One region of the Bacillus basilensis genome, then DNA from elsewhere that is predicted to be linked to it. Evidence: riboswitches for the same ligand, from Rfam matches in the RefSeq annotation. Region 1 holds a riboswitch; each other region holds the start of a gene.
What was found. A riboswitch is a leader RNA that binds a small molecule or an ion and turns the genes downstream of it on or off. The one in region 1 is predicted to bind S-adenosylmethionine.
Positions count from the first base shown of each region.

Region 2: another riboswitch for S-adenosylmethionine. It lies ahead of mtnW (2,3-diketo-5-methylthiopentyl-1-phosphate enolase); the one in region 1 lies ahead of ACQVV1_RS23650 (methionine ABC transporter ATP-binding protein).
Region 3: another riboswitch for S-adenosylmethionine. It lies ahead of ACQVV1_RS09240 (M20 family metallopeptidase); the one in region 1 lies ahead of ACQVV1_RS23650 (methionine ABC transporter ATP-binding protein).

Region 1 covers NZ_JBNTQO010000017.1:21,006-31,952, forward strand. Annotated here, with positions in the region: gene ACQVV1_RS23610 (hypothetical protein) at 1-98, shown strand, start outside; gene ACQVV1_RS23615 (DUF3937 family protein) at 722-964, shown strand; gene ACQVV1_RS23620 (arsenate reductase family protein) at 1,492-1,857, shown strand; gene gcvH (glycine cleavage system protein GcvH) at 1,899-2,282, shown strand; gene ACQVV1_RS23630 (hypothetical protein) at 2,339-2,815, shown strand; gene ACQVV1_RS23635 (toprim domain-containing protein) at 2,897-3,241, shown strand; gene ACQVV1_RS23640 (thioredoxin family protein) at 3,245-3,553, shown strand; gene ACQVV1_RS23645 (hypothetical protein) at 3,708-4,052, shown strand; SAM riboswitch class I at 4,178-4,285, shown strand; gene ACQVV1_RS23650 (methionine ABC transporter ATP-binding protein) at 4,463-5,488, shown strand; gene ACQVV1_RS23655 (methionine ABC transporter permease) at 5,481-6,146, shown strand; gene metQ (methionine ABC transporter substrate-binding lipoprotein MetQ) at 6,170-6,982, shown strand; gene metQ (methionine ABC transporter substrate-binding lipoprotein MetQ) at 7,055-7,861, shown strand; gene sufC (Fe-S cluster assembly ATPase SufC) at 8,101-8,886, shown strand; gene sufD (Fe-S cluster assembly protein SufD) at 8,902-10,194, shown strand; gene sufS (cysteine desulfurase SufS) at 10,194-10,947, shown strand, end outside.
Region 2 covers NZ_JBNTQO010000002.1:269,797-280,743, reverse strand. Annotated here, with positions in the region: gene ACQVV1_RS04930 (carbon-nitrogen family hydrolase) at 1-682, opposite strand, end outside; gene ACQVV1_RS04925 (pyridoxal phosphate-dependent aminotransferase) at 697-1,875, shown strand; SAM riboswitch class I at 1,940-2,047, shown strand; gene mtnW (2,3-diketo-5-methylthiopentyl-1-phosphate enolase) at 2,112-3,356, shown strand; gene mtnX (2-hydroxy-3-keto-5-methylthiopentenyl-1-phosphate phosphatase) at 3,353-4,012, shown strand; gene ACQVV1_RS04910 (methylthioribulose 1-phosphate dehydratase) at 4,009-4,647, shown strand; gene ACQVV1_RS04905 (1,2-dihydroxy-3-keto-5-methylthiopentene dioxygenase) at 4,625-5,137, shown strand; gene ACQVV1_RS04900 (hypothetical protein) at 5,445-5,720, shown strand; gene ACQVV1_RS04895 (DUF3909 family protein) at 5,767-6,099, opposite strand; gene ACQVV1_RS04890 (NAD(P)-dependent oxidoreductase) at 6,101-6,982, opposite strand; gene ACQVV1_RS04885 (serine hydrolase domain-containing protein) at 6,987-8,123, opposite strand; gene ACQVV1_RS04880 (GGDEF domain-containing protein) at 8,214-9,506, opposite strand; gene ACQVV1_RS04875 (nitroreductase family protein) at 9,836-10,453, shown strand; gene ACQVV1_RS04870 (hypothetical protein) at 10,689-10,907, shown strand.
Region 3 covers NZ_JBNTQO010000003.1:532,716-543,662, forward strand. Annotated here, with positions in the region: gene cypD (bifunctional P-450/NADPH--P450 reductase) at 1-1,029, shown strand, start outside; gene ACQVV1_RS09200 (MarR family winged helix-turn-helix transcriptional regulator) at 1,325-1,744, shown strand; gene ACQVV1_RS09205 (DoxX family protein) at 2,067-2,417, shown strand; gene ACQVV1_RS09210 (monooxygenase) at 2,606-2,911, shown strand; gene ACQVV1_RS09215 (BlaI/MecI/CopY family transcriptional regulator) at 3,565-3,969, shown strand; gene ACQVV1_RS09220 (M56 family metallopeptidase) at 3,969-5,828, shown strand; gene ACQVV1_RS09225 (hypothetical protein) at 5,974-6,171, opposite strand; gene ACQVV1_RS09230 (VOC family protein) at 6,307-6,699, opposite strand; gene ACQVV1_RS09235 (AAA domain-containing protein) at 6,813-9,122, shown strand; SAM riboswitch class I at 9,198-9,299, shown strand; gene ACQVV1_RS09240 (M20 family metallopeptidase) at 9,388-10,593, shown strand; gene ACQVV1_RS09245 (Lrp/AsnC family transcriptional regulator) at 10,762-10,947, opposite strand, start outside.

The DNA.
Region 1 (10,947 bases):
ATAATATTAAAGTGTCTAAAGATGATACATATAAAGTTAAAATTATAACAGAAGAACATGGTGGAGAATTTGAAATATCATGGAAAAAAGAAAAGTAGTTAAGTTAATGAGTATTGGGCTATTATTATGTTCTTAGGATTCGAATACCTTCGAAAGAGATGGGGAAAAAGGAAATTTTCAGAAAAGTTTCTGCAAGCAAAATTTGCTGATGAAGGAAAAGGGATTTTGATTATTACTTATGTAATAGATTTATATGTAATATCTATTCCTTTAAAAGTAAAGAAATATAATTCACTTTAATTTGTATTGAATATAGAAGTGATTATGCTATGAAAGTCATGTTTATTCATGGCTTTTCTTTGTAGTAATTTCTTAATTATGAGCTCAATAGTATCCATCCGTTGTAGTGTTATGCGGTGGGTTATTCATTAGGGTTAGTAGCCAGGAACAGGGATTTCCCCGTATTTCAAGGGCGGGGATTGACTATACAGTGGTTCAAATAATTTCGTTATTTATGCGATTATTTGTTGGGGTTGCTAAAGCCATTTTGTCCTACACTAGTAGGGCTTTTTTATTAACAGTAATTCCTCAATACGCAAGAAATATGCAAATATGCATATTGTATTTATTTGGATATTTTGTATGTTAAAATTAAATATAGGGATTTTTGTATATAAAGAACTAAAATCAGAAATATCCAGTGAATTTTGAGAGGTGTTACATGTTTACAAACAAGAAATTAATTCGAATTGGTCTAACATTGCTTGTATGTTTATTTGGAATTGATTTTACAATCAGTTATTTTCAAACATATCTTGAATCAGCGGCAGGTATTAAATGGGTAATACCAGAAACTTTGAGAACTATTTTGTTAGATGCCCCTGAAAGTATATTGGTTATTTTAGGCGCAATTGCTTTATATGATTTCACAAAAGAAACATCGCAAAAAGACGCATCAATTTAGATGCGTCTTTTTTCTTTGCGGTAATTTCTTCAACATCATGGAATACTCTCACTATTACGGCCAAAATCGTTAGTTTCTTTCATCTGTACGCCTTTGTTATTTAAAGTTTTCCAGGTTTTGTGACTACAGGATGAAATGGTTAAATAAACGTTTGTTTAAGATATATGTTCGGTAGGAAGAAACCGATGCAGCTCAAGGGTGAACAAAGAAAAATAGGGAGTTAATCAAACGTTTGTTTAAGGCATATGTTCGGTAGGGAGAAATTGTTGCAGCTCAAGGGTGAACAAAGAAAAATAGGGAGTTAATCAAACGTTTGTTTAAGATATATGTTCAGCGAGGAATTGGGAAAGAATCAAAAAAATTTATATATTTATTTTTTCTTAACAAATGGCGGGAAAATAAGGAAAATTCGCAGGATTATTAAAATTTATCACGAAATAAGTAAAAGTTTAGCGAATAATCGTTTGAAATAATAAAACGTTTTCTATATGATAAAGGTAAAGGTTAGTAAAAAAGTAGGTGAATTTATGACAGTAACATTTTATTCATATCCAAAGTGTGGCACATGTCAAAAAGCAAAGAAATGGTTTGAGGCAAACGATGTAGCATATGAGATGATTCATATTGTTGAAAATCCACCATCAAAAGAAGATTTACGTAATTTACATGAAAAAAGTGAATTACCATTAAAAAAATTCTTTAATACAAGTGGAATGCGTTACCGTGAACTTGGTCTGAAAGATAAGTTGAAAGATGCAAGCGAAGACGAAATGTACGAGCTTTTAGCATCTGATGGCATGTTGATTAAACGTCCAATTGTAACAAATGGAACGAATGTAACACTTGGTTTTAACGAAGAGCAGTTTGAAAGTGTGTGGAAAAAGTACCAATAAGGTATTTTTACATAATTAATACATTCACTGGAGGTACAGTCATGAGCATTCCAAATAATTTACGTTACTCTGAAGAACACGAATGGGTAAAAACTGAAGGTAATGAAGTTGTTATCGGTATTACTCACTTTGCACAAGGTGAGCTAGGCGATATCGTATTCGTTGAACTTCCTGAAGTAGGTGCAACAATCGAAGCTGACGAGCCATTCGGAAGCGTAGAATCTGTTAAAACAGTTTCTGAGTTATACGCACCTGTAAGCGGTAAAGTTGTAGCAGTAAACGAAGAATTAAGTGACCAACCAGAACTTGTTAACGAATCTCCATACGAGGGTGCATGGATGGTTAAAGTTGAACTTTCTGATGCAAGCCAAGTTGAAAAGTTATTAACTGCTGAAAAATATGCAGAAATGACAAACCAAGACTAATTATAGTCGACTAAAGGACAGCCTTTGTGCTGTCCTTTTTTATTTTATGTAAAATAATGAACGTAAAATCATATACTAATTATCGTGTAGGAGAACGTTTTTGGAAAAACTTTTCGTTTAAGTTTTATGCAGTTCTAGCTGCTTGCGCTTTTCTTTGTCTAGCTTCAGCGGCTAGAACAGTCGGTCATTTCACTTCTGAACTTGAGGCGAAAAGCGCCTCTAGTTCAGGAGTTCCAATGCCCTCTTGTTCTAAGCAAGCCGCTTGCGCTTTTCATTATGATCCAGCTCCAGCGGCTAGATTGTTCGGTGGTTTCGCTTCTTCCTGCAAGGCAAAAGGCGCCTTTACGTCAGAAGCTCCATCCCACTCACAATCTGAACGAGCCGCTTGCGCTTTTCATTATGATCCAGCTCCAGCGGCTAGAACAGTCGGTCATTTCACTCCTTCACTTGAGGCAAAAGGCGCCTCTAGTTCAGGAGTTCCAATGCCCTCCTGTTCTAAACGAGCCGCTTGCGCTTTTCTTTTGCAAAAATAAACAGGAAACAACATGAAAATAACGAATATACTATATACTAAGTTAAAGGTTGTATAGTATATGGTGATCGGGTGATGACATATGATTTATGTAGAAAAAGTCATTATTGTAGAAGGTACATCAGATAGAAGAAAGATTGAATCTATTATTCGTGAACCGGTGGAAATTGTTTGTACAAATGGTACAATTGGTTTGTCGAAAATGGATGAGCTCGTTGATCAGTTTTTTGATAAGGAAGTGTATGTGCTAGTGGATGCTGATGATGCTGGAGAAAAGTTAAGGAAACAATTTCGAAAAGAATTTCCGCAAGCAGAGCATATTTATATTGATCGCTCGTACCGAGAAGTGGCAACTGCGCCATCTTCACACTTAGCAAATGTATTATGGGGAGCTGACATTGACGTTTATACAGAATATTTACGGTAAGGAATGATAGAAGTGATTGACTGGACAGGAGCCGAAGCTACAGCCTTAATAGAGAACGAAGAAAAAACAGTGCTATATGTATATACTCCAATGTGTGGAACATGCCAATTAGCAAAAAAGATGTTAACGGTTGTTGAGATGACAATTGAGGATCTGAAAATTGGGATGTTAGATTTAAATTATGCTCCGCATTTAGCGAAAGAGTATGGAATCGAAAGTGTACCGTGTTTACTTGTTTTTGAAAATGGGACACTCATGAAGAAGATATATGCATTTCATTCAGTTGAATATTTATATACGGAATTAAAGTAGGCGGCAAAGTTTTTGCCGCCTCGACATATTTCTTGGGAAATATGTCGAGATGCAGGGTGATTACAGTATTTGTCGAGCGAAAGTAACAGGATTGCTCTTTAGTGAGAGGGAATGGTATGTGTAATAGAAAGTGATATGAAGGATGTGATTTAGGGTGAAATTATATTCTTTGCTGCAATCATTTGTAAATTACGCTAATGGTCAATATCATTTAGAGCCGCTTTTAAGACAAGGAGAGAAAACTGTTAATTTCCGCTTTGGAGATGAAAGTTGTTCGTTACAAATTTCAAGAGATTATATAGAGCTGTTACATGAGGAAAGAGGAACGGAGCAGATCGTTTGTGTAGATGAGGAAGATATAAAAGAATTGGTGAACGGCAATGTACGATTGCAAATGCTAATGAATGATGGACGAGTGCAATATTCGGGAACGTATCGAACGATGCTATTGGTTGAATCGATGTTTCATATATGTAAACCAATGTCAGTAGGTGCTTAAAATTCTGAAGTTTCATTTTTTACGAAAATTTCTGTTGACATGGTGTGTGGATATTGATACAATTCAATTCATAAAATATAGACAATTTCATAAATTACAAATCAGACGAAAATGTAATCTGATTTCTCTTATCAAGAGAGGTGGAGGGACTGTGCCCTGTGAAGCCCGGCAACCGTCAACTTATGTTGAAATGGTGCCAATTCCTGCAAAGCAAATGCTTTGAGAGATGAGAGAGAGGGATAATGTTGTTATATACGCATATAAACCTTTCTGCTTCTCTAAAGCGGAAAGGTTTTTTTGTTGTTTGAATGTGGAGGACATTCAAATAATAAAAGTAGTGATAACGGTGGACTACACGCATCAAAAATAAAAAATTGCGGAGTATGTCCAAACAAAAAGGGGTGAACATCATGATTTTATTAGAAAATGTAAAGAAAATATATAAAGCAAAAAGCGGTGATGTCACTGCTGTAGATAATGCCAATTTAAAAATAGATAAAGGTGAAATATTTGGTGTTATCGGATATAGTGGCGCTGGAAAAAGTTCTTTAATTAGATTATTCAATCAGCTAGAGAAACCAACTTCTGGCCAAATTACAATTGCAAATCGTGTCATTTCAGCCATTACAGGAAGCGAACTTCGTAAGGCAAGGCAAGAAATTGGAATGATTTTTCAGCACTTCAACTTACTTTGGTCACGAACTGTACGTGAAAATATCGAGTTCCCACTTGAAATTGCAGGTGTCGATAAGGCGGCGAGAAGAAAACGTGTTGATGAATTAATTCATCTTGTTGGTTTAGAAGGAAGAGGAGACGCGTATCCATCCCAGCTAAGCGGAGGACAAAAGCAACGCGTTGGGATTGCAAGAGCATTAGCTAACAATCCAAAAGTACTTTTATGTGATGAAGCAACGTCAGCTCTTGATCCAGAAACGACAGATCAAATTCTAGATTTATTATTAGATATTAATAAGCGTCTCGGTTTAACAATTGTACTCATTACACACGAGATGCACGTAATTCGAAAGATTTGTAATCGTGTTGCGGTAATGGAGAAAGGAAAGATTGTAGAAACAGGTCCAGTACTTGATGTGTTCCGTAATCCGCAGAAAGACATTACGAAACGATTTGTACAGCAGTTAACGGATTCTGAAGATACAAATGAAACGATTGAAAGTTTAATTGAAAAGTATCCAGATGGAAAAGTAATTCGTTTGCAGTTTATCGGTGAGGCTGTAGAAAGACCAGTGCTTCAAAGATTAATGCAGCGCAGTGATATAGAAGTTAGCATTTTGCAAGGAAATATCGCACAAACGAATAACGGCTCTTACGGTAGTTTAGTTGTTCATTTAAATGGTGAGGAAACAGCGATTCAGCAAGCAATAGAGGGAATACATCAAGATCAAGTAGAGCTGGAGGTGATTGCACATGGATAAGTTACTCACAAACGTTGATTGGAATCAAATGTTAGAAGCAACTGGTGAAACGTTATATATGACGGCAATCGCAGCTCTTGCCACATTTGTTTTAGGACTCATTTTAGGATTGTTACTCTTTATGACAGCGAAAGATAATTTATGGGAAAACAAAGCGGTTAACACGGCGATTGGAGCGTTCGTAAACATTTTCCGCTCGATACCGTTCATTATTTTAATCATTTTATTAATCCCATTCACAAAGATTCTGCTTGGAACAATTCTTGGAGCGAGTGCTGCACTTCCGGCTTTAATTATTGGAGCGGCACCGTTTTACGCAAGAATGGTTGAAATTGCCCTTCGTGAAATTGATAAAGGTGTAATTGAAGCTTCAAAAGCAATGGGAGCAAAAACAAGCACAATTATTTTGAAAGTGCTAATTCCAGAATCGTTACCAGCATTAGTGTCTGGTATTACAGTTACGACAATTGCTTTAGTAGGCTATACAGCAATGGCGGGAGTTGTTGGTGCTGGTGGCCTTGGAACACTTGCTTATTTAGAAGGGTTCCAACGAGGAAATAATGACGTAACAATCGTTGCGACAATTTGTGTATTACTAGTTGTATTTTTCATTCAGTGGATTGGTGATCGTGTAACGACTCGAATAGATAAAAGATAATAAAAAACGAGAGGATGTTTCAAATGAAAAAATTATTACTTACAGCACTTATTTCAACTTCTATTTTGGGGTTAGCTGCTTGTGGCGGGAAAGATAAAGATGAAAAGAAACTAGTTGTGGGGGCTTCTAACGTACCGCACGCTGAAATTTTAGAAAAGGCAAAACCGTTACTTGAGAAAAAAGGAATTGAATTAGAAGTGAAAAAATTCCAAGATTACGTGTTGCCAAATAAATCGTTAGCGGATAAGGATTTAGATGCAAACTACTTCCAGCACATTCCGTATTTAGAAAAAGAAATTAAAGATAAAAAATATGATTTTGAAGTGGCAGGAAAAATTCATTTAGAACCGATTGGTGTATATTCTCAAAAATATAAGAGCTTAAAAGAGCTTCCAGACGGTGCAACAATTATTATGAGTAATTCTGTTGCTGACCATGGACGTGGTTTAGCAATTTTACAAAAAGAGGGCATTTTAAAAATTAAAGATGGAGTAGATCCCGTTAAAGCAACTCCAAAAGATATTGCAGATAATCCGAAAAACTTAAAATTCAAAACGGATATCGAGCCTGGTTTATTACCACAAGTGTATAACAATAAAGAAGGCGACGCTGTTTTAATTAACTCGAACTATGCAATTGATGCGAAGTTAAATCCAGAAAAAGATGCAATTGCCATTGAAGGAAATGATTCACCGTACGCAAACGTAGTAGCTGTTCGTAAAGGCGATAAAGATAAGAAAGAGATTAAAGCTCTTGTAGAAGTATTACACTCTAAAGAAATTGAAGACTTTATTAATAAAGAATATAAAGGGGCAGTTGTTCCTGTAAAAGAATAATTGCTGTGTAAGGGTTGGTGTATGCCAGCCCTTTTTATAACTACATAATTATACAGGAGAAGGGGACATCATATGAAAAAGATTCTATTGTCAGTTGTTACAGCGCTGTCTGTATTTACATTAGCTGCTTGTGGAGGAAAAGAGGAAAATAAGCTTGTTGTGGGAGCTTCTAACGTGCCGCACGCTGTTATTTTAGAAAAAGCACAGCCAATATTAGAGAAAAAAGGTATTAAATTAGAAATTAAAAAATTCCAAGACTATGTGTTACCGAATAAAGCGTTGGCGGATAAGGATTTAGATGCGAACTATTTCCAGCACATTCCGTATTTAGATAAAGAAATCCAAGAAAAAGGATATAAAATTGTAAACGCAGGAAAAATCCATTTAGAGCCAATGGGCATTTATTCTAAGAAATATAAAAGCTTAAAAGACTTACCAGATGGTGGAACCGTGATTATGAGTAATAACGTAGCGGAGCGTGGCCGTATGTTAGCGTTATTACAAAAAGGCGGCGTTATTAAATTAAAAGACGGTGTAGATGTTGTTAAGGCGACAGTAAAAGATGTTGTAGAAAATCCGAAAAACTTAAAATTTAAAACAGATGTAGAACCTGGACTTTCACCAAAGTTATATGAAAATAATGAAGGTGATGCTTTATTCATTAATTCAAACTACGCAATTGATGCAAATTTAAATCCAACAAAGGATGCAATTGCGATTGAAGGATCAGACTCTCCATACGCAAATATTATTGCAGTTCGTAAAGGTGACGAGAAGAAAAAAGAAATTAAAGAGCTAGTAGAAGTACTGCATTCAAAAGAAATTCAAGATTTTATTAATAAAGAATATAAAGGTGCTGTACTGCCAGTAAGTGAATAAATATGAAGGAAAGGACTGGTAATTTTCCAGTCCTTTTTTCTTTATATAAATAAGAAGAAAGGTGTATCATAGAAAGGTGAAAAGGAAATACTTATATACATTTGTGAAAAAATTGTTACTTTTTTTCGTCGTTTGCGATATCATTTTATTTGATATAAAATTAGAATGAGAATAAAATGAGAATATGAACGTTTTAGGAATTTTTAAAATGTATATATAGGATTAATGGAGGTATTGAGATGGCTGGTTCTACATTAACGGTTAAAGACTTACACGTATCAATTGACGGCAAAGAAATTTTAAAAGGTGTAAACCTTGAAGTAAAAGGTGGAGAAATCCACGCAATTATGGGACCTAACGGAACAGGTAAATCAACTTTATCTTCTGCAATTATGGGTCACCCAAAGTATGAAGTAACAGAAGGTAGCATCATCATTGACGGTGAAGATGTATTAGAAATGGAAGTAGACGAGCGCGCACAAGCAGGTCTATTCTTAGCAATGCAATATCCAAGTGAAATTAGCGGAGTTACAAACGCTGACTTCTTACGTTCTGCAATTAATGCACGTCGTGAAGAAGGCGATGAAATTTCTCTTATGAAATTTATCCGTACATTAGATAAAAACATGGAATTCCTAGAAATGGATCCAGAAATGGCACAACGTTACTTAAACGAAGGTTTCTCTGGTGGAGAGAAAAAACGTAACGAAATTCTTCAATTAATGATGATTGAGCCAAAAATCGCAATCTTAGATGAAATCGACTCTGGTCTTGATATCGATGCATTAAAAGTTGTATCTAAAGGTATTAACCAAATGCGCGGTGAAGAGTTCGGTTGCCTAATGATTACGCATTACCAACGTTTATTAAACTACATCACTCCAGACTTCGTTCACGTTATGATGAACGGTCGTATCGTTAAATCTGGTGGCCCTGAGCTTGCACAACGTCTAGAAGCTGAAGGTTATGACTGGATTAAAAAAGAATTAGGTATTGAAGACGAAACAACAGAGCAAGAAGCGTAAGAGAGGAGCATAAACATGACAATCGGTACATTACCTTTCGATCAAGAAACAATCCGTCAACGCGCAAGCGAAGTAAACGAAGCTGCTTGGTTGACTGAGTTCCGCTTACAAGCTCTTGCACAAGCAACTGAACTTCCAATGCCAACGCCTGATAAAACGAAAATTGAAAAATGGGACTTTATCGGAAAAGGCGACGCTGCTAAGCAAGAGCCTGTAAGTTCTTTAACAGAGCTTCCAGAAGCAGTGAAAAACTTAATCGATGAAAATAACAGCGTATTAGTGCAACGTACTGGTACAACTGCGTTCGTTTCTTTAGCAGACGAAGCAAAAGAAAAAGGTGTTATTTTCACAGATATCGTAACAGCTGCAACTGAGCATGCTGAACTATTACAAAAGTATTTAATGAAAGATGGCGTGAAAGTAGACGAGCATCGTCTAACTGCACTTCATGCTGCATTAATCAACGGCGGTGCATTCGTATATGTTCCGAAAAACGTTGTTCTTGAAACTCCACTTCAAGCTGTATTCTTAGTAGACGGCGAAGAAGCTAACGTATATAACCACGTATTATTCGTAGCTGATGCGAACAGTACTGCAACTTATGTAGAAAACTACGTTGCAAATGAAAATGCTAAAGGTATTGCAAATATCGTAGCAGAAGTAATCGTGGAACAAGGCGCACAAGTGAAATTCGGTGCGGTTGATCTATTAGCAAAAGACGTAACAACTTACGTTAACCGCCGCGGCGTTGTAGGACGCGACGGCCGTATTGATTGGGCTCTAGGCCTTATGAATGACGGAAACACAATTTCAGAGAACGTTACGAACTTAATGGGCGACGGTTCATATGCTGATACGAAAACAGTAACAATTGGCCGTGGTAACCAAACACAAAACTTTACAACTAAAGTTGTTCACTTCGGTAAACACTCTGAAGGTTGGATTTTAAAACACGGTGTACAAAAAGATAGTGCAACATCTATCTTTAACGGAATTGGTAAGATTGAACACGGTGCATCTAAATCAAATGCACAACAATCTTCTCGCGTTCTTATGTTAGATGAAAAAGCTCGCGGTGATGCAAACCCAATTCTTTTAATCGACGAAGATGATGTAATGGCAGGTCACGCAGCTTCAGTAGGCCGCGTAGATCCATACCAACTATACTACTTGATGAGCCGTGGTATTCCAAAACGCGAAGCAGAACGTTTAGTCATCCATGGATTCTTAGCACCTGTAGTTAATGAGCTTCCAATTGAAGGAGTAAAGGCACAGCTTGTTGAGGTAATTGAAAGGAAAGTTCGCTAATGAATATTCATGAAATACGCAAACAGTTTCCAATTCTTGATCAAAAAGTGAACGGCAAACAACTTGTTTATTTCGATAGTGCAGCAACTTCTCAAAAACCAATTCAAGTCATTGAAACGTTAGAACGTTACTATAAAGAATATAATTCTAACGTGCATCGCGGTGTTCATACGCTCGGTACGAAAGCTACCGACGCGTATGAAGGTGCACGCGAGAAAGTTCGCAAGTTTATTAACGCGAAATCAATGGAAGAGATTATTTTCACGCGCGGAACGACAACTGCATTAAATACAGTAGCGGCTAGCTATGGTCTTGAAAATGTAAAAGAAGGCGATGAAATCGTTATTTCTTACATGGAGCACCATAGTAACATCATTCCGTGGCAACAAGTTGCTAAGAAAACTGGTGCAACGTTAAAATACCTTCCGCTTCAACCAGACGGTACAATTTCTTTAGAAGATGTTCGTCAAACAGTTACACCGAATACAAAAATCGTTTCTATTATGCAAGTATCAAACGTACTTGGAACGATTAACCCTGTAAAAGAAATCGGAGCAATCGCACACGAAAACGGTGCAATTATGGTCGTTGATGGTGCACAAAGTACACCTCATATGAAAGTAGATGTACAAGATTTAAACTGTGATTTCTACGCATTATCTGCTCATAAGATGTGCGGACCTACAGGTATCGGCGTATTATATGGTAAGAAAGAATTGCTGAACAATATGGAGCCAATTGAATTTGGCGGTG
Region 2 (10,947 bases), on a different contig from region 1:
CTGCCCTATTACATGCAACAACATAACACTGATTTTCAACTGCTCTTGCTTGCAATAACAAACGCCAATGTGCTAAACGAACTAATGGCCATTCTGCTACAACAAATAAAACTTTTGCACCTTTAGCAGTATGAACGCGCATCCACTCTGGAAAACGAATGTCATAACAAATTGTGCCGGCACACTCTACATCATCTAACTTAAATTCACCTGTACTATTTCCAGCGATTAAATATTTATGTTCATCCATAAGCTGAAATAAATGTACTTTACTATATTCATTGACTAGTTCTCCTTTATTAGTTACAACATACATTGTATTTGTAACACCTTGTTCTGTTTGCTTTGCTATAGAACCACCAACAATATGTACACCATATTGTTTCGACCATTCTATCAACTTTTCTTTCGTTTCCAATCCATCCCTATCTGCAATTTCAGAAAGTCTCATTAAATCATAACCTGTTGTCCATAGTTCTGGTAAGACGATAACATCTGGTCTTTCCTTCATTGCTTCGCTTATTTTATTTTTAGCATTCTCAATATTTTTTTCTACATCTCCAAAGACAATATCCATTTGAATACATGCGACTTTCATTTTTTCAGCCCCATTCTCATTTTTTTCTTTACAAAATACTGGAAAGATTATATCATTTGTCACTAGAATTGTAACAACTTTCAAAAGAGGTGGAAAGTATGAAATTATTTCAACCTTCTGAGATAGTAACATCATTGCCAACACAATTTTTTGCTTCACTTGTTGCAAAAGTTAATAAAGTCGTTGCAGCTGGTCACGATGTTATTAATCTAGGTCAAGGTAATCCAGATCAACCAACGCCGCAGCATATCGTAAAAGCTTTACAAGATGCTGCAGAAAAGACCATTCATCATAAATATCCGCCATTTCGCGGACATGAAAGTTTAAAAGAAGCCGTGGCAACATTCTATCAACGTGAATATGATGTAGTAGTAAATCCAAAAACTGAAGTTGCTATTTTGTTTGGTGGAAAGGCTGGATTAGTAGAATTACCAGTTTGTTTTACAAACCCTGGTGATTCTATTCTCGTTCCCGATCCAGGCTATCCAGATTATTTATCAGGAGTTGCTTTAGCAAAAGCACAATTTAAAACAATGCCGCTTATTGCAGAAAATAATTTTTTACCAGATTATACGAAAATTGATGACTCTATTGCCGAGCGTGCAAAATTAATGTTTTTAAACTATCCAAATAATCCTACAGGTGCTACTGCATCAAAAGATTTTTTTGATGAAACTATTCATTTTGCTAATAAACACAATATATTAGTTGTTCATGATTTTGCTTACGGTGCTATTGGGTTCGATGGTCAAAAGCCTGTTAGTTTCTTACAAGCAGACGGTGCTAAAGATACAGGAATCGAAATTTACACATTATCGAAAACTTTCAATATGGCTGGCTGGCGCATCGCTTTTGCTGTAGGGAATGAAAGTGTGATCGAAACAATTAACTTATTACAAGATCATATGTATGTTAGTATTTTTGGTGCAGTTCAAGATGCTGCCCGCGAAGCACTATTAAGTTCACAGTCTTGCGTAATAGACCTTGTAAATAGTTATGAATCTCGAAGAAACGCTCTTATTTCAGCTTGTCACTCAATTGGTTGGAATGTAAACATTCCAACAGGATCATTCTTTGCATGGCTTCCTGTACCAAAAGGTTATACATCTGAGCAATTTTCTGATATTTTACTAGACAAAGCACACGTTGCGGTTGCTCCTGGTGTTGGATTTGGTGAACATGGCGAAGGGTACGTCCGTGTTGGTCTCTTGCATACAGAAGATAGATTACGAGAAGCCATTAATCGAATTGATAAATTAAATTTTTTCAAAAAATAATTGACAACGCGAATAATATCTGACAAAATTCAGTTATCTTAAAAATTTAAACATTTCTAAATACTTCTTATCAAGAGCAGGTGGAGGGACGAGCCCGACGAAACCCGGCAACCGATCTACATAATTGTAGACACGGTGCTAATTCTCGCAGCATTACGCTGACAGATAAGGAGCTGGTTGTAAAAAAACCTCTCCTTAGCTGAGAGGTTTTTTTATTTAACTAGGAGGTTTTAACAATGAGCGGAATAATAGCGACGTATTTAATCCATGATGATTCACATAACTTAGAAAAAAAGGCCGAGCAAATTGCACTCGGATTAACAATTGGCTCTTGGACCCATTTACCAAATTTATTACAAGAACAATTAAAACAGCATAAAGGCAATGTCATTCATGTTGAGGAATTAGCTGAACAAGAACATACCAATTCGTATTTACGAAAAAAAGTAAAACGCGGGATTATTAAAATCGAATATCCGTTATTAAACTTCAGTCCAGATTTACCAGCGATTTTAACGACTACCTTTGGAAAGCTATCACTTGATGGCGAAGTAAAATTAATTGATTTAACTTTTTCAGATGAGTTAAAAGAGCATTTTCCTGGTCCAAAATTCGGGATAGATGGTATTCGAAACCTTTTACAAGTACATGAGCGTCCCCTTTTAATGAGTATTTTTAAAGGAATGATTGGACGAAATATTGGGTATTTAAAAACGCAATTACGCGATCAAGCAATTGGTGGTGTAGATATAGTAAAAGATGATGAAATATTATTTGAAAATGCATTAACACCTCTTACGAAACGCATTGTATCGGGAAAAGAAGTTTTACAATCCGTATATGAAACATACGGACATAAAACGTTATATGCCGTAAATTTAACAGGACGAACTTTTGATTTAAAAGAAAATGCGAAACGTGCAGTGCAAGCTGGAGCTGATATTCTATTATTTAACGTATTTGCTTACGGACTAGATGTACTACAATCACTTGCAGAAGATGATGAAATCCCAGTTCCTATTATGGCACATCCTGCTGTAAGTGGTGCTTATTCAGCATCCAAGTTATATGGAGTTTCATCTCCATTATTACTCGGAAAGCTACTACGTTATGCTGGGGCTGACTTTTCATTATTCCCATCTCCATACGGAAGTGTTGCGCTAGAAAAAGAGGAGGCTCTTGCTATCTCAAAATATTTAACTAAAGACGATGCATTTTTCAAGAAGAGCTTTTCTGTTCCGTCTGCTGGTATTCATCCTGGTTTCGTTCCCTTTATTCTACGAGATTTCGGTAAAGATGTTGTTATTAATGCTGGTGGCGGAATACACGGACATCCAAATGGGGCGCAAGGCGGCGGTAAAGCTTTCCGTGCTGCAATTGATGCTACTTTGCAAAATAAACCACTCCATGAAGTAGATGACATAAACTTGCATAGTGCACTACAAATATGGGGAAATCCCTCTCATGAGGTGAAATTATGAGTATTCAAGTATTTTGTGATTTTGATGGCACGATTACAAATAATGATAACATTATGTCCATTATGGAAAAATTCGCACCACCAGAAGCCGAAGAAGTAAAGAATAGAATTTTATCACAAGAGCTATCTATTCAAGAAGGTGTTTCTCAATTATTTCAATTAATACCTACTAATCTGCACGATGAGATTATTCAATTTTTAATAGAGACTGCTGAAATTCGTAATGGTTTTCATGAATTTATACAATTTGTAAATGAAAATGACATTTCTTTTTACGTTATATCAGGTGGAATGGATTTCTTCGTCTATCCACTCTTACAAGGACTCATTCCTAAAGAGCAAATTTACTGTAATGAAACTGACTTTTCAAGTGAATACATTACCGTTAAATGGCCTCATCCTTGTGATCATCATTGTCAAAATCATTGCGGATTATGCAAATCATCTTTAATCCGTAAATTAAGTGATACGAATGACTTCCATATTGTGATTGGAGATTCAATTACTGATTTACAAGCTGCAAAACAAGCAGATAAAGTATTTGCCCGTGACTTCCTTATTACAAAATGTGAAGAGAATCATATTGCTTATACACCTTTTGAAACATTTCATGATGTTCAATTTGCATTAAAACATTTGTTGGAGGTGAAATTATGAAACAACTGTTTCGTCAATGGTTTGACTTAAGCGAGATAAAAAAAGAATTAACAACACGAAATTGGTTTCCAGCAACGAGTGGTAATATTTCTATAAAGGTTAGTCATGAGCCACTTACTTTTCTTATTACAGCAAGTGGTAAAGATAAAACAAAAACGACTCCAGATGATTTTCTCCTAGTAGATCATCTAGGGGTTCCCGTATTAGAGACTGAATTACGCCCTTCAGCAGAAACAATCTTGCATACGCATATTTATAACAATACGAATGCTGGATGCGTACTTCATGTTCATACAACTGATAATAATGTCATCACAAACTTATATAGTGATACCGTCACCCTTCAAAATCAAGAAATTATTAAAGCTCTCGATATTTGGGAAGAAGGTGCAACAATCCACATTCCTATTATTGAAAACCATGCCCACATCCCAACGCTTGGAGAAACCTTCCGAAAGCATATACAAGGAGATTCGGGAGCAGTATTAATCCGTAACCATGGTATTACCGTATGGGGCCGAGATAGCTTTGATGCAAAGAAAAGATTAGAGGCTTATGAGTTTTTATTCCAATTTCATATAAAACTATTATCAATTCAAGGAGGCGTTTCTAATGGCGCAAATTCGTATTCATGAAGTAAATACTCGCATTGAAAATGAAGTGGAAGTATCTAAATTTTTACAAGAGGAAGGTGTTTTATATGAGAAATGGAATATTTCTAAACTTCCTCCTCATTTAAATGAAAATTATTCGTTAACAGATGAAAACAAAGCTGAAATATTAGCTGTGTTTTCAAAAGAAATCGCTGATGTTTCAGCACGTCGAGGTTATAAAGCACATGATGTAATTTCACTTTCAAATAGCACACCTAACCTTGACGAATTATTAATTAATTTTCAAAAAGAACACCATCATACTGATGATGAAGTTCGCTTTATTGTTAGCGGGCATGGCATCTTTGCTATTGAAGGCAAAGATGGGAAATTCTTTGACGTTGAACTTGAGCCAGGTGATCTCATATCTGTTCCTGAAAATGCAAGACATTATTTCACCTTGCAAGATGATCGTCAAGTTGTAGCTATTCGTATTTTTGTTACAGCTGAAGGCTGGGTTCCAATCTATTAAGGTAGTTAGTTGAATAAAAGGACTTGGATCCCCTTTTCCAACCTTTTATTCACTCTACATATATACATCCTCCTATGGAACAGGCTTATTTCAAAAAATGAAATAAGCCTGATTTTTTATTTTCTCAAACGTATGAGTCCTTCTGTTCAAAAACAATCTTCTCCTTCTATTTTTTAAGGGTATTTCTTAACACTTTTTGAACATTTATTGAACTTTTTTTGAATTTTTTCTGAAAATTCTGTTTTGTATATGATATACTACAAATAACTAAGAAGGAAAAGAATATCGCAAACAGAGGGGGATAATCATGAGTTTACTTATCGCACTTATACTAGGGGTTACGTGTGGAGCACTTCCTGTTATTCTAGGAGCTATTATGGAAGAGTTAGAAGTTGGTGTTTTAGGTTTTGTCGCATCTTGTGTAAGCGCTTTACTTTTTGGTTTGTTCGGCGCTATTCCTGTTTCAATTCTGTCTGCATTTTATATAATACGCCATGCTCGTGCAAAACAATTTGGTCCTAATCACATCGCGCAAGTTATTCCATTCCCAATTGAACGATGCCGCCGTGCTTCTAGCTTATAATTATAAAATTAAATATAAATAAATAAAAGTCCTCAAATGAGGACTTTTATTTATTTTCTTCTAGAAATTGAAACAATTCTTGTAAATGTAGGACATCTTCACTATAGCTAACAGATACGTGGCATATACCATCAATCTCTGCTTGCATATAAAGATCAACTCCATCTTGATCATATTTCAATGCCAAATAAAACTCCATTTCTTCTAGCATCTTTTTTGAAGTTCGAATAACGTAATGCCCTTTCTCATCTCTTCCATATTCGAATTTCGGTTCAAAATCATATTTTTGTTTAAAAGCTTCTTTTTGTTTTTCATTAATTTGTACACAAGTTGCTCGTTGTACAGCATCAATCATCTCATCAAATTTTTGAAGATCCATCTCACTTACCCCCTATGTATTTTTTGTATAACACTTGTGTTCCGCTATCCTCTTCCCCGTCTTTCATTAACTCTTCATACAATTCCTTCGCCAAACTTAAACCCGGTACTGGTAATTTTAATTTTTCAGCCTCATCTAAAGCAATCTTCATATCTTTCATAAAATGCTTTACATAAAATCCTGGTTCAAAATCTCCCTTTAACATTCGAGGAGCTAAATTACTCAATGACCAACTACCCGCTGCCCCAGTAGAAATACTCTCTAATACTTTATCTGGATCTAATCCAGCTTTTTTCGCATAAGCAACAGCTTCACATACCCCAATCATATTAGAAGCAATCGCAATTTGATTGCACATTTTTGTATGTTGTCCACTTCCAGCTGGTCCTTGCAACTGAATATTTGTTCCTAGTTTTTCAAATAACGGTAAACATTTTTCATATATTTCTTTCGCGCCACCGACCATAATTGCGAGTCTTGCTTCTTTCGCACCGACGTCTCCTCCAGATACAGGCGCATCTAACGTATATACATTCTTTCTTTTACCAGCTTCATTAATACGCTTTGCCAATGTTGGTGTAGATGTCGTGAAATCAATTGCGATTGTTCCTTCATTTGCATTCTCCAAAACCCCATCTATCCCAAAATACACTTCTTCTACATCATGTGGATATCCAACCATAGTCATTACAACATCAACTTGCTCTACTAACTCTTTCGGTGTATCACACCAATTTGCACCATCTTGCACTAAAGAGTCTGTCTTCGCTTTCGTTCTATTATATACATATACTTTATGACCATCTTGCATTAAATGATGAACCATACTTTTTCCCATTACTCCAATACCGATGAAACCTATTGATAAATTTTTATTTTCCATTTTCTCATCCCCTTTGTTCTAATAAATCACTTACCATCTTTCGGAACTCTTTATTAAAATCATCATCCATACTATTTTTCACATTTGAAAATAAAATAACAAAAGTCCCTTTTTCTTTATTAAAATTATTGAAAGTGTTCCAACCAGATAGTACACCATGATTATGAAAATAATCCGGATATATGTAAAAACTAAATGCATATTTCCGTTCTGTTGAAGGTGAAAACATCACTTGTATACTTTGTTCAGAAAGAAGTTTCCCATTTATAATCGCTTCGTCTAACTTCTTCATATCGCCAACTGTTGTATACATCTCACCGCATCCATATAACCAATCCATTAACAATTTTTTTGCAGGTTCAAGTACATTCTCTTTCTTTACATATCCTTTAGTAAAATGCTGATCTTCCTGAGCCATATTTCCCATACCGGATTCATGCATTTCTGCTTTAGTAAATATATTTTCTTTTATGTAATCTCCTAAAGGTTTTTTTGATATGCTTTCTATAATGTAGGCAAGCACCATATAATTATAATCTGTATATTTCCAACCTGTGCCTGGTGGAAATTCTAATTTTTGGCTTCCAATCCAATTTACTAAGTTTATACGAGAAGCGGCATTCACTTTCCCTTTTCCGCTTTCTGGTAAACCTGATGTGTGTGTTAACAAATGATATAAAGTAATATTTTTATCTACTGGAAAAGAGGGAATATATTTATTTACATTATCTTGAATATTTAGCTTCCCTTGTTCCTGTAGCTGCAAAATAGATGTGGCCACAACTGTTTTCGTAATAGAACCGACACGATATTTCGTTTGAGGTGTATTCTCTATCTTATTTTGAACATCAGCATACCCATATCCTTTATTCAATATAACATGCTCTTTATCTGTTACTAAAACTGTTCCATTAAATTGCTTTCCTATTAAATATTGATCTAACTTTTGAGATATACTAGCATAATCAATTTGCTGTTCTTCTTTTTCTTCTATATTCTCTTGTACTTCTGATTCAATAGTAGGATTCACCTTAGTGGTTAATACAGTGCTTTCCTTTATATTGGGGTTATAGAGAAAATAGTATACTCCACCACAAACTACAACTGACAGCGAAGCCATCTTCATTATTTTTTTTATCATGTTGTTCCTCCATAATTCCTTCGTTCAAAATCCCCCCTACATTCTATTATCGAACAATAAAAAAAAATCGCAACAATTTGTTGCGAAAAATCACTTTTTTTCTTTTCTATATATACACACTTGATTTTTTCCATTTTTTTTCGCTTCATATAATGCAATATCCGCTCGTTGCATTAATTCTTCTCTTGTAATTCCTTGTTCATATAATGCAACTCCAAAACTCGCTGTTAATTTTGAAATTCCTGAGAATTGCTTTGTTTCAATGAAAAATCGTAATGATTCCGCAACCTGAAATGCTTCTTTTTCTACTGTATTAGTTACTAAAATAATAAATTCTTCTCCTCCCCACCTTGCAAACACATGTTGCTGCTCCACTTTAGATTTCATAAGCTCTGCAAGCTGAATTAATGCTAAGTCACCAAAATCATGGCCATACGTGTCATTTACTGTTTTAAAATTATCTATATCAAATAAAATAAGTGCTATGTTTTCATTATTACGCATCGCATTATCCCATTCTGCCTCTAGTATTTGTTGGAATTTCAAACGATTATAAATCTCTGTTAACGAATCTATCATAGCAAGCCTTTCTTGTTCTTGATAGATTTCATCTAATTCTGTAATCTCTGTACACTTCACAATAAATCTTGATAAATCTTCTGGCAATGGTGTCGCACGCAATAAAAAAGTTGACACTTCCCCTTCATAATTGGTCATCTTAATTCTTCTATCATATGATAATGTATCATCTAACCATGTTATATCATGAGTTGTTGAATAGTATCCATTTTCTCTAATGAAATGTTCAGCAAATACTAAATGTTGCTCACGATAGGCAAACAAATTTTCATATCCAAAAAACTCTAAAAAATTTGTATTACAATCAACAATCTCATCATCTTCTACTATAAATAATAGATCATTTTGAAAATCAAACATCGTTTGAAGTAGTTCTTGTTGCAAACTTACTTGCCGTACTAAAGAAAGCTGATACAAACTCTTATTCACTTCCTCTAACACCATTTGTGGAGTCACAGGGGCTATTACAATATTACGTATTCCTAACGTCAGCACTTCTGCAAACTCGCTTGTTATATGTTGATCCCAAATGACAATAAATGTACCCTGTGGATTATACATATTCTTTATATATTTTATTTGAGAAAAATCTGTTACATACATAATTACAATATGTGGTTTAGTCCTCTGAAACAATAATTCTCCTTCTTCGAAACTATTTGCTATAAACATACATTTTGGATGGATATTTTCTATCGTTTGTTGATGTGTGCATCCATTTTCTATATAAAGGACATTTAACTGAAGATCTTGTAATACATTTTGGAAAACCGTATTCTCTAATAAAAAATGTAGTATGTTCATCACTAGTCTTCACTCACTTCATATATCTTGTTCTACTGAATTCCTCACAAACATTTTAAAAGATTGTTCTCTAAAAACTCTAATCAGTGAGGAATTCATATTAACAAGCTAATTGAGAATGTTCTCTTCGTTTTTTCACTCTATAAATTCCTTTTTTAGTGTATGATTATAAGAATTGTATCGTTTGTATGAATGCCCTAGCTTCCCCTTTAAAACTTGACAATTAAAATAAATATATTATATTCTTAAATTCGACAACTTACAAAATGTAAGTAGAATATATTACATGTATTTTTTCATAATTTGATTTGTAATTTGGAGGATATATAATGACAAACGACAACTTTTTTAATGTTCTATACGAACGCACATCTACACGTGCATTCAACCCAGAAAAAGAAATTTCATCTACAGAGTTACACGAGATTCTAAAGGGCGCTGCTCAAGCACCTTCTGCTTGGAACTTACAGCACTGGAAATTCCTCGTATTCCAAGGTGAAGATGTACAGAAACGATTGCATCCAATTGCTTATAACCAGCAACAAATCCTTGATGCTTCAGCTGTAGTCGCTATTTTAGGTGATTTAGAAGCTTATAAAAACGTTGAACCAGTTTATGCTCCAATTGTAGAACAAGGATTTATGAAAGACGAAGCAAAAGAGCGCTTAGCTAAAAATATTGAGTCTGCATATGCTCGTGAACAATTCCCAAGAGATGCAGCCTTTTCAAATGCATCTTTAGCAGCAATGCAACTTATGCTTACGGCTAAAGCAACTGGCTGGGATACTTGTGCTATTGGTGGTTTCAACCCACAAGCACTTACAGAAGAATTCAATGTTTCATCTCGTTACGTACCAATTATGCTTATTACAATTGGTGAATCAACTTTAAAAGGTCATCCTGCACCTCGAATGAGCGTAGAGCAAGTAAGTGAATGGGCAAAATAATAAAAAACGAAGGTAATTTCATTACCTTCGTTTTTTTATGTTCTGTCACACATCCGTAATATTACAATGTATTATTCGACATCTACATATAAAAAAATAGTAAATTTCATGCTATTCCCATACAAATAAATGGCGTTTTGTGTCGAATTTTGTTAAAGCAACGAAATATAACCGTGTATTTTTGTTACAATTGTGATACAATGATAACAAATAGATAACAAGAGAGGGATTTTCATTGAGTTCATACGGAAGCTTTATCGCACTTTTATGTTACATAGTAACTGTACTGCTTCTATATTTTATTGGCGATGCTGCAAACATTTCAGTTTTACAATTTCCAAAAGAAGAAGCGTTCCAATTAGAATCAGAAAAACATACTGCAAGATCCATTGTACCACTACTCCTAGCTCTTCCTGTATATATCATCGTTTTATATAAAAGCAAAAAAGTGTAAAGGCTCCCTATTTCATTCATTTCGGTGGTCTTTACATTTT
Region 3 (10,947 bases), on a different contig from region 1:
AAAAATGTCAACCGAGTTTTAAAACGCTTTGGATTAAACGGGAAGGATCAAGTCATACTGAGCGCAAGTGGGCGCAGTGTAAATCACATACCTTTAGACAGTCCTGTTAGTTTATTTGACCTTCTTAGTTATAGTGTCGAAGTTCAAGAAGCAGCTACTCGAGCACAAATACGAGAAATGGTGACATTCACAGCATGCCCTCCTCATAAAAAGGAATTGGAATCATTATTGGAAGACGGAGTTTATCATGAACAAATATTAAAGAAACGTATTTCAATGTTGGATCTTCTTGAAAAGTATGAGGCTTGTGAAATCCGATTTGAACGTTTTTTAGAACTTCTTCCTGCGCTCAAACCGCGTTACTATTCTATTTCAAGTTCTCCACTCGTTGCACAGGATCGTCTGAGCATTACGGTTGGTGTTGTTAATGCGCCTGCATGGAGTGGAGAAGGGACATATAAAGGAGTCGCTTCTAATTATTTAGCTCAGCGTCATAATAAAGATGAGATTATCTGTTTCATTCGAACGCCACAATCAAACTTTCAATTACCTGAAAATCCAGAAACACCAATTATCATGGTTGGACCAGGTACTGGAATTGCACCATTCCGTGGATTCTTGCAAGCGCGTCGTGTTCAAAAGCAAAAAGGTATTAACTTAGGACAAGCACATCTATACTTTGGTTGTCGTCATCCTGAAAAGGATTATCTCTATCGTACAGAACTAGAAAATGATGAAAGAGATGGATTAATCTCTTTACACACAGCTTTTTCTCGCCTAGAAGGATATCCAAAAACATATGTACAGCATTTAATAAAACAAGATAGAATCAATTTAATTTCATTATTAGATAATGGAGCTCACCTTTATATATGTGGGGATGGAAGTAAAATGGCTCCTGATGTAGAAGATACCCTGTGTCAAGCATATCAAGAAATTCATGAAGTCAGTGAACAAGAAGCAAGGAATTGGTTGGATCGTGTACAAGATGAAGGGCGATATGGAAAAGATGTTTGGGCTGGTATATGAATTCTTCTTAATTAGATATGTAATATGTAACGAATGAATTGCTTTCGAGTAAGTGTTAATTTAAAAAATAAACTTATTGATAAAAATCCCGTATTTTTATTGAATACGGGATTTTCTTATTTTTAAATAAGCTGGACTGATACTGTAGAAAAATAATAGGTAATTCATTTGACAATTAAAATGACCTAATTTAATATATATGTCATAGCATATAATTAGTGAAACAAATATATTCACTGTGAATAATTGACTGGTATGCTATATCCTTTTATATCCTAATTTATAGAGGTGATACATGAACTTACATGATTTAATAGGCTATCTTGTTCATCGTACTGATGTGAAAATGACTAATTATTTTACTAAGAAATTAAAGCCTTATGGAGTTACGCCAGAGCAGTGGGGGATTATTAGTGTTCTTTGTAGCCACAGGGCTACTACTCAAAAAGAGTTAGCAGAAGCTATTGATAAAGATCAAACTACTGTCGTAAGAATGATACAGTCGATGGAGAGAAAAGGGATTGTAAAGAAGGCTTTGAATGACCAAGATAGACGTTCACACAACCTTTTTTTAACTGAAAAAGGTGACGAATTAAAGAAAACAATCTTGCCTGTAGTGACAGACGCTCACCATTTCGTTACGAGTAATTTGAGCGAAGAAGAGATTAAAGTATTACAATCATTATTAAACAAATTGTATGATACACGCTATTAATACTTGTTCCTTATTGATTCTATTCATAAGGAACAAACTTTATTTTATGTATTATATATGCTATAGCATATAGTTTTATTTCGAGGAATGATGGAGATAGCTTTATTTTGTATAATATCTAATTAAAGGTCACTTTTTTGCCTAGTACCAGTCAAATTTTTTGTATTATATATGCTATGGCATGTAATTTTAATCCCTTTCATATGGAAAAGGGTAATGTAAAGTGAAGCAACTTCCATAAGGGCAATATCAGGAAATAGGGTAAAGGTAGTGACTATTACCTGAACAATACTGAGTTTTATCAAATAATAAGAAAGGTGTGATGACTATTTTAATTTTCATCAATATTGTAAAAGTAGTGTTGTTTCTGTTCTTTTTAATGACAGGAACGAAAATTATATCTGGGAAAATGGCAGATGAGTTTAAGCGATTTGGTTTACCTTCGTTTTTTAATTTCTTAACTGGAGCTTTTGAGATTGTAGGAGCAATTGGAATGTTAATAGGAATTTGGGTTCCAATGGCAGCTTTATTGGCAGGATTGTTGTTAGGCGGTACGATGCTTGCAGCTGCATTAACTCTTATTGTATTAGCGAGAGATCCCTTTAAGAAAGCAATACCTGCGCTTGTTTTGTTTGTCCTTAGTTTTGGGATAAGTTTGTATCACATTTTTTAAACATAATTTAAAACTGTTTGCGTTCAAATTGCTACCGTTTTATGAGTATTTTACAAATAGTAGGATTTTTAAATTAGTGGTGGAATAATAGCAATACGAATGTAAACAGTATCATCATTAGAATCAAAAAAATTATAATTAGTAAAAGAATGGCAAGAATTTTATATTAAAAATAGGAGTGAGTGAAGATGGCATATTTATTACAAGTTGATTTTCCGTTTGAAGGTCCTTTTGGTGAAGAAATGGAAAAAGGATTTTGGGATTTAGCAAACAGTATTAACGAAGAAGAAGGATTCCATTGGAAAATATGGACTGAGAATCAAGAAACAAAAGAAGCTGGAGGCATCTATGTATTTGAAGAAAAACAAGATGCTGAAAAATACGCTGAAATGCACAAGAACAGACTGGAAGCAGCTGGTGTTAAAGATATTAGAGTAAGAATTTTTAATATCAATGAAAAGTTAACGGAACTGAATCGTGGGTACATTAAATAATTTCGACAGTCGGAGCAAGCGTAAAAGGAGGGGATATTCCCCTTCTTTTTTAATTCTTAAATTAATGGTGAGGGGACTCGTACAAAAAAATCCCTATATAAATAGGGATTTGTGTATCGGTATATTGTTCATTGGAAAAGGTTGTATGAAGTCTAATATATGAGAATTTTTACATTTGTGAAAATGATGTGGGGAAAATTGTATTGAAATAATATTTATAAAAGGGTACGCTCCTTACTGGGAGGTAAGGGGCACAGGAAATGCAAATTTATTTGTAATTTGCTAAGTTGATTATAACATATATACCTGTCTATACATGTTGCGAAATTGTGAACATAACTAATATTTAGTAACTAAGAATAGCGAATTTTGTTTGAGTTATGATTTTTTAAAGGAGTTTAACAAAAAAAAGAATTGATAACAAGTCCATTTTTGTTATTGTTTTGGAGAATAATAATTAATGTTGTTTCTCGCGCATCGATATGGGATGAATAGAGGAATATTTGCTATGATTCTACAGAAAGAATAGCTTATTGTATTATTTCTGAATATTACCTTTATATTGATTCTTCTAAAAATAGTTGACGTTTTAGGATTACACTTGTAATATTGAGTTGTAGATTACAAGTGTAATATAAAAGGTGGGATTTTAAATAATGAAAGAATTACCTAAAATATCGGAAGCTGAGTTAGAAGTTATGAAAGTTCTTTGGTCAAGATCTCCTCAAACAGCAAATGAAGTGATTGAAGCGCTAGAAGTAACGATGGACTGGAGGCCGAAAACGATTCGAACGCTTATTAATCGATTAGTCCAAAAAGAAGCTGTTTCTTACCATCAGGATAAAGGGCGTATGTATGCTTATTATCCTTTAGTGTCGCAAGATAGTTATCTACATGTAGAAACAAAATCGCTTCTCAAACGTTTCTATGGTGCAGCATTTAAACCTTTACTTGTGAATTTCTTAAAAGAAGAAAAGCTGTCCTCAGAGGATATTAACGAACTCAAACGTATTTTAGATGAGAAGAATGAGGAAAATCAAAGGAAGGATAAATCATAATGATAGATATGTTTGTAAACGTCTATCTACCTGGCTTTTTTGATTGGGTGGTAGAAACCTCCATTATGGCAAGTATATTAGTTGGTCTAATCTTATGTATCAAAATCTTTCTTAGAGATAAGTTACCCCCACGATGGCAGTATCTATTATGGATAATATTAATTGTAAGACTTTTATTACCATGGTCACCAGATAGTTCCTACAGTATCTATTCTATTCTTTCGTACAGTAATGGAATTCCAGTTACTTCTCACCAAGACTTCGCAGATCGTCGTATACAAGAATCGACAGCTATAGGTGGTACAAAGACCTATACATATGGTTCTACACAAACAGCTAAAAAAGATAAGAAACAAACGCATAATAATGAAAAGCAAAATGACAAATCGGTTTCATTTTATACAATCGTTTTATATATTTGGCTTGCTGGGGTTATCATTCTATGTTTTGCCACCATCATTATGAATAAGCGTTTACTTTTCTATATAAAAAAGCAACCCGTTATTACAGATGAAAAGATTAGTGAAATCTTTGAGAGCTGTAAGGAATCTATGTCCGTTAAGCGAGATATCCCACTTCTCTCAGCTGGGAAAATTGCGAGTCCAACTGTTTTCGGATTCCTTAGACCAAGGTTGTTATTGTCAAGTGCACATATGAAAGTATTAGATGAGCAACAGTTACGATATATCTTTCATCATGAACTAGCTCATATTAAACGAAGAGATGTTGGTGTAAATTGGCTTATGCATATGTTACTAATTCTAAATTGGTTTAATCCAATTCTTTGGTATGCCTACTCATGCATGCGTGAAGATCAGGAACTGGCGTGTGATGCATTAGCTCTTACATATATAGATTCAGAGGAAAAACTTGCATATGGTCATACTATTATTACCCTTTTAGAACACTACTCAAGTTATTATCAAGTACCAAGCTTAGCGAACTTAAGTAGAAATAAAAGAACATTAAAAAGGAGAATTCTTATGATTAAAAAATTTAAAAAGAACTCGTATCGTTGGTCTGCATTTGGAGTTGTTGCTATTCTTGCTGTATCATCTGTATCTTTATTAAATGCACATGCTGATATACCAACTAACCAGCAGAAAGAAACAACAGAAGTGAAAAATAATTTTAAAACAGCAAAAGCACAAACTGAAGTTCCTATTCAGCAAATTGTAGAGAAGATGATTGGTACAAAAGAACAAGCATTTGCAGAATTTCATGTTTCAGAAGGGCGATATGAATATTTACTTGAAGAAATGGAAGTGGCACAGAGTCTGTTAACAAAAGAAGAATTTGATAAATTCATCAAATTGCAAACAGAGGGATATATTATAGACAAGAAGATAAGGTCAGTAGGGAAACCTGAATATTTAGAACGAGACGATCAAAAAAAAATAGAGGAGAATAGTAAAGCTATTGAACCATTATGGGGGAAAATTTATTCGCATTTCACATCTCGTCCATTTGATTTTCCAATTAAGAAACCTAATTATGTAGCAAAAGGTTATGAACTGAAGAGGGAAAAAGTTGAACCAGTCGTTACAACAAAAAAGCTGGATCCTATCATGAGCTCAGAATATAGAGCTGGGGAGTTTGGTTATACAATTTATCAATCTTCCATTTTAGAAAGAGTAAGAGATCCATTTTATCAATGGATTAATGACAATGACAAGATAGAAAATTATGAACTGGAAGGAGCACAATTCACCTTTGGTAAAATGACTGGAAGTAATATAAAGGGCATGAAAATGATTGTTCCTGCAAAAGGAAAGGACAGTTCTTATCAAGTTGTAATTATTGATGATGTGTTAAATAAGGCTGAACTAGAGAAAATTATGATTTCTTTTTTGAAATAAAAACAAAGCCTCAAGAAAAGAAATAGGGAAACATCATATTTCTTTTTATTTATATAATTAAATGTAGTTAGTAAGCCAAAAATGACGATCATACTAAAAAGTAATACTTCTATAAGCGCATCAGTTTTCTCATGTTGCAAAGACTTTATAAAGAAATCCCATTTTGTTTCATAGGGAAGGTTCTACCTAACACCATTCCATTTATAAAATAGACAATACTTAATAGAATTCTTCCAACAAATAAGGCAGCTGTTTTTATATTCCAATCCTTTATCTTGATTACATAAAGGATTGGAAATAGTATAGGTATCCAAAAAACAATAATAAAGACTGTATTTACCATTCTCTCCTCCTAACAAAATAATTATGTTTTTAACCTTGGTGAATTCTCAGGTTGGAGGTATGTTTCATTGTTACTGGTTAAAAACAAGGGCCGGAATTCCGGCTCCTTTTCTATCCCGCAACATAAAGGTTTACTTTATCTCTTGGTTTCAAAAAACTCAATCCATTCCCCATCAGGACCCGCGAAGAATATGTAACGTGTTCCATCCGGTAATGTTTCGATTTCTTCTCCTAGTAAAAAGGTTACTCCATGTTTCTTGAGTCTTTCAATTTCTTCTTTTAATGAATCCACTTTAAAGCAAATGTGATGTACTTTTCCTTCTGCCGGAAGAGAGGAGTTGTAACCTTCAATGAGTTCCAGTATCGTTTCCTTCGATTCTTCCACACCTAAAAAAGCGAGTTTTAAGTCTGGGTTTGGATGTCCCATTCGCTTAATAAGCTGTAAGCCAACTACTTTTTCATAAAAAGTTATAGATGTTTCTAATTTAGCAACCATAAGTCCAACGTGTTCTATTCTTCTAATTGGCATGTAGATTCCTTCTTTCTGAAAATTTTATATGTAAAATAATATTGAAAATTAAGAAAATAAGCAAGATAAAAACCTTACAAATTTTAGCGTGTTATATGGTATAGTGAGAAAGTATGTTTGGGGAGAAGGAAGGAGATTATACGATGAATACACCTACTCAAACTCCTTCATTATCGGAAACGATGAAAGAGTGGCATTATGCATTAGCGTATGAAATTAAACATTGGAAAACGATAGGTGGTAGTAAAATTTCTATCATGAACGGTCGTTTTTTATATACAGATTATGAAAGTACAGTATATGTATTTCAGCTTATTTCGGAAGTAAGCTTACCTGAAGGTTCACCTATTCGAATTGAGTTCGATGGTGAGGAAGCGACAGGAGAAGTATTATCTGTACATGGATTAGAAATAGAACTGAAGTTAAATGATTATATACAAGGCGAAATAAGAGAGGCTGTTTTATATAGTGAACCGTGGCAGCTTTTAGAGCAACTGCAAGAGCGATTGAAAGAGGCGCATAAAGATAAGCTAAAACGTAATCGTATAAAGCGTCTTGTTGATGGGACGAGCAGTCCGAAACATATTGAGAAGATGAAAAATCCGAAAAATGAATTGGCGTATCGTTCGTTTTACAATCCGACAACGTACGTGTGGGGACCGCCTGGAACAGGGAAGTCTTACAATTTATCACGTATTATTTCGGCTCATTATCAAAAAGGAAAATCGGTACTTGTGTTAGCTCATAGTAACGCAGCAGTGGACGTATTAATGAGTGAAGTAACGAAGCAAATTGAAAAGAAAAAGAAATGGACGCCTGGCGAAATTGTTCGTTACGGTTATAGTCAACATGAACATATAAGAAATCATGAAACGCTACTTGCGTCGAAGTTAGTTGAAACGACGAACGGATCTTGGGGAGAAGAAAGACTCTATTTAGAAGAGACACGACAAGATCTTCGTGAAAAGATTTTATCGTATAAAGCAACATCTGCTGATAAGAAGCGTATACAAGAGATTGAAAGTGATCTTCGAAAGCAAAAAGCGAAAATTAAAGAAGTAGAAAAAGAATACATTGAAAATGCGAAAGTAATCGGCGCAACTTTATCGAAATGTGCCATTGATTCACTTATTTACGAGCGTACATTTGATTTAGTTGTTGTAGATGAAGTGAGTATGGCATATGTTCCGCAAATTGCATTAGCTGCTTCACTTGGAAAACGTATCGTCGTTTGTGGAGACTTTTTACAGTTACCTCCAATTGCGATGGCAAACCATGAACTCGTTCGCAAATGGCTCGGCGAAGATATGTTTTACCATGCTGGGATTGTTGAGTCTGTTAATAAATCAGAAGCACATCCGAACCTGTTTATGTTGCAGGAACAAAGACGTATGCATGCGGATATATCTAAGTTTACAAACTCATTTATTTATAAAAATAGAGTATACGATCATCCGTCAGTTTCAGAACGTAAAGAACTTGCGAAACTACAACCGTTCGCAAATGAAGCGAGTATTTTATTTGATACGAGCTTAATGGGAGCTTTTTCGTTAAAGGATGCTGCTTCAGGATCGCGTTTTAATATTATGTCTGGTTTAGTAGCGATGCAAATGATGTTAATCGGACTGTTAGATGGTGTGCAATCGATCGGTGTTGTGACACCTTACAGGGCACAATCCCGCTTTTTATCAACGTGTATTAGAGAAATGTTACAGAGAACGAAATATCAACACATACCTGTTTTAGCAGCGACAGTTCATAAGTTTCAAGGTTCTGAAAGAGATATGATGATTTTTGATACGGTTGATAGTTATCCGCAAGAACGCCCTGGCGTGTTATTCTTTGACCATAAAAACCATCGTCTCGTCAATGTAGCAGTGACAAGAGCGAGAGGGAAGTTCATTCAATTATCGGATTGCCATTATATGCGTAAAAATCTTTCAAGAAAACAAGCGTTATCACAATTAACAGCTCATATAGAACGTCATGGAGATGTGTATGATCGTACGACATCAAGGCAATTGTGGGAACGAAAAATATCGAAACGATTACGCTGGTTTATGGAAATGAATCTTGAGGAAACGAAAGGGCTATTAAAAGATATTTTAGCTGCAAAACGAAAAATCATTATTTCACTTCCAAGTACAAAACAAGTAGATAAACGAGTATGGCAAGCGTTAATGCGTACAAATGCGCAAATAACAGTGTATAGTGATGGACCAGTTCCACTGAAAAATGTAAAGTTACAAAGGCAAAATAAAGCCTTCCCATTTATCGTAATCGATGATGAAATCTTTTGGGCAGGGGCACCGCTTACATCTCAAATGATGTTTGAAGGTAGTATAGAATTTCCGTACGTATGTGCAAGACTGCAAGCACCTGAGGCAATTGGTGTATTAAAAGGATTTTTAGATATTCGGTAAATTCGGATAGGAATTCCTTGACTTTTATTTGAAATGAACTTAGAATGAATGTAATTTAATATAATTTTATGAAAATTCTTATCACGAGAGGTGGAGGGACTGGCCCTACGATACCTCGGCAGCGGATTCTTTATGAATACTGTGCCAATTCCAGCAAGGTAACTTGAAAGATAAGAAAGAAGCTCATTTTGACTGTATATACAGAAGCCTCTTTCTATCTTTTAGAAAGAGGCTTTTTTACGTGAAAATAAAAGGGGGAAGACAAATGGGAGCGACTGGAGTAACGTCACAAAGAAAAACAATTGAAGAGAGTATCGAAAGAAATAAGGAAAAGTACATAGAAACAAGTCATGATATTCATGCGAATCCGGAGATTGGTAACCAAGAATTTTACGCATCTAGAACGTTAAGTTTATTGCTAGGTAGTGCAGGATTCCAGTTGCAGCACAATATAGCTGGACATGAAACAGGTTTTATCGCACGAAAAAGTTCAGGGAAACAAGGACCAGTTATCGCATTTTTAGCTGAGTATGATGCTTTACCAGGACTTGGCCATGCGTGTGGTCACAATTTAATCGGCACAATTAGTGTTGCAGCAGCAATTGCATTATCAGAAACGCTTGAAGAAATAGGCGGAGAGGTTGTCGTTTTCGGAACACCGGCAGAAGAAGGTGGGCCAAACGGTAGCGCAAAATCGAGTTATGTAAAGGCAGGTTTATTTAAAGATATTGATGCGGCGCTTATGATTCATCCGAGCGGAAAAACAGCAACAACGAGTCCTTCACTAGCAGTTGATCCACTTGATTTTCATTTTTACGGAAAAACAGCTCATGCTGCAGCTTCACCTGAAGAAGGGATTAACGCATTAGATGCGGTTATTCAGCTGTATAACAGTATTAATGCACTTCGTCAACAACTTCCGTCAGATGTGAAGATTCATGGCGTTATTACAGAAGGAGGAAAAGCACCTAACATTATTCCTGACTACGCCGCAGCAAGGTTCTTCATTCGTGCAGCAACGCGAAAAAGATGTGCGGAAGTAACAGAGAAAGTGAAAAACATCGCACAAGGGGCAGCGCTAGCAACAGGTACGAAAGTAAAAATCCATCAATTCCAAAATGAGATCGATGAATTACTCGTAACAAAAACATATAACGACATCGTAGCGGAAGAACTAGAATTACTAGGTGAAGAAGTAAATCGTAAAGAAAGACTTGGCATTGGTTCAACCGACGCAGGAAACGTAAGCCAAGTCGTACCGACCATTCACCCGTACATTAAAATCGGCCCAGATGACTTAATTGCACATACGAATGAATTTAGAGAAGCAGCACGCTCAGAATTAGGAGATAAAGCATTAATTACATCCGCAAAAGCATTAGCAAATACAGCGTATCGATTAATTACGGAAGAAGGGCTGTTAGAGAGGGTGAAGGAGGAGTTTAGAGAAGCGCAGAGGAATCAGGGATAAGGGGATTAAGGTGCTCTTTTCGAAGCACAATCTAATTAATAAGTAGAGATATAAAAAAGAACATTGAAATATCAATGTTCTTTTTTGTTTACTAATCATTGGTTTTGTTGGTTTTTCTCATAAAGGAAAAACTTTTACTGTTAGCGGGGGATAATACGTATCCCTTTATCAGAACGACAATTTTTCCTCAAATTCACTCTTTAATACAATTAAAGGAGATGATAAGCCAAATTGCATTAAAGAGTCTAAAAATGTAGCGAGAGAATCCATCGAATCGCTCATGACCTTCATCATATAATTAAACTCTCCGCTAATTCGATATAAATCTGTTACTTCAGGAGCGGCATTACAATA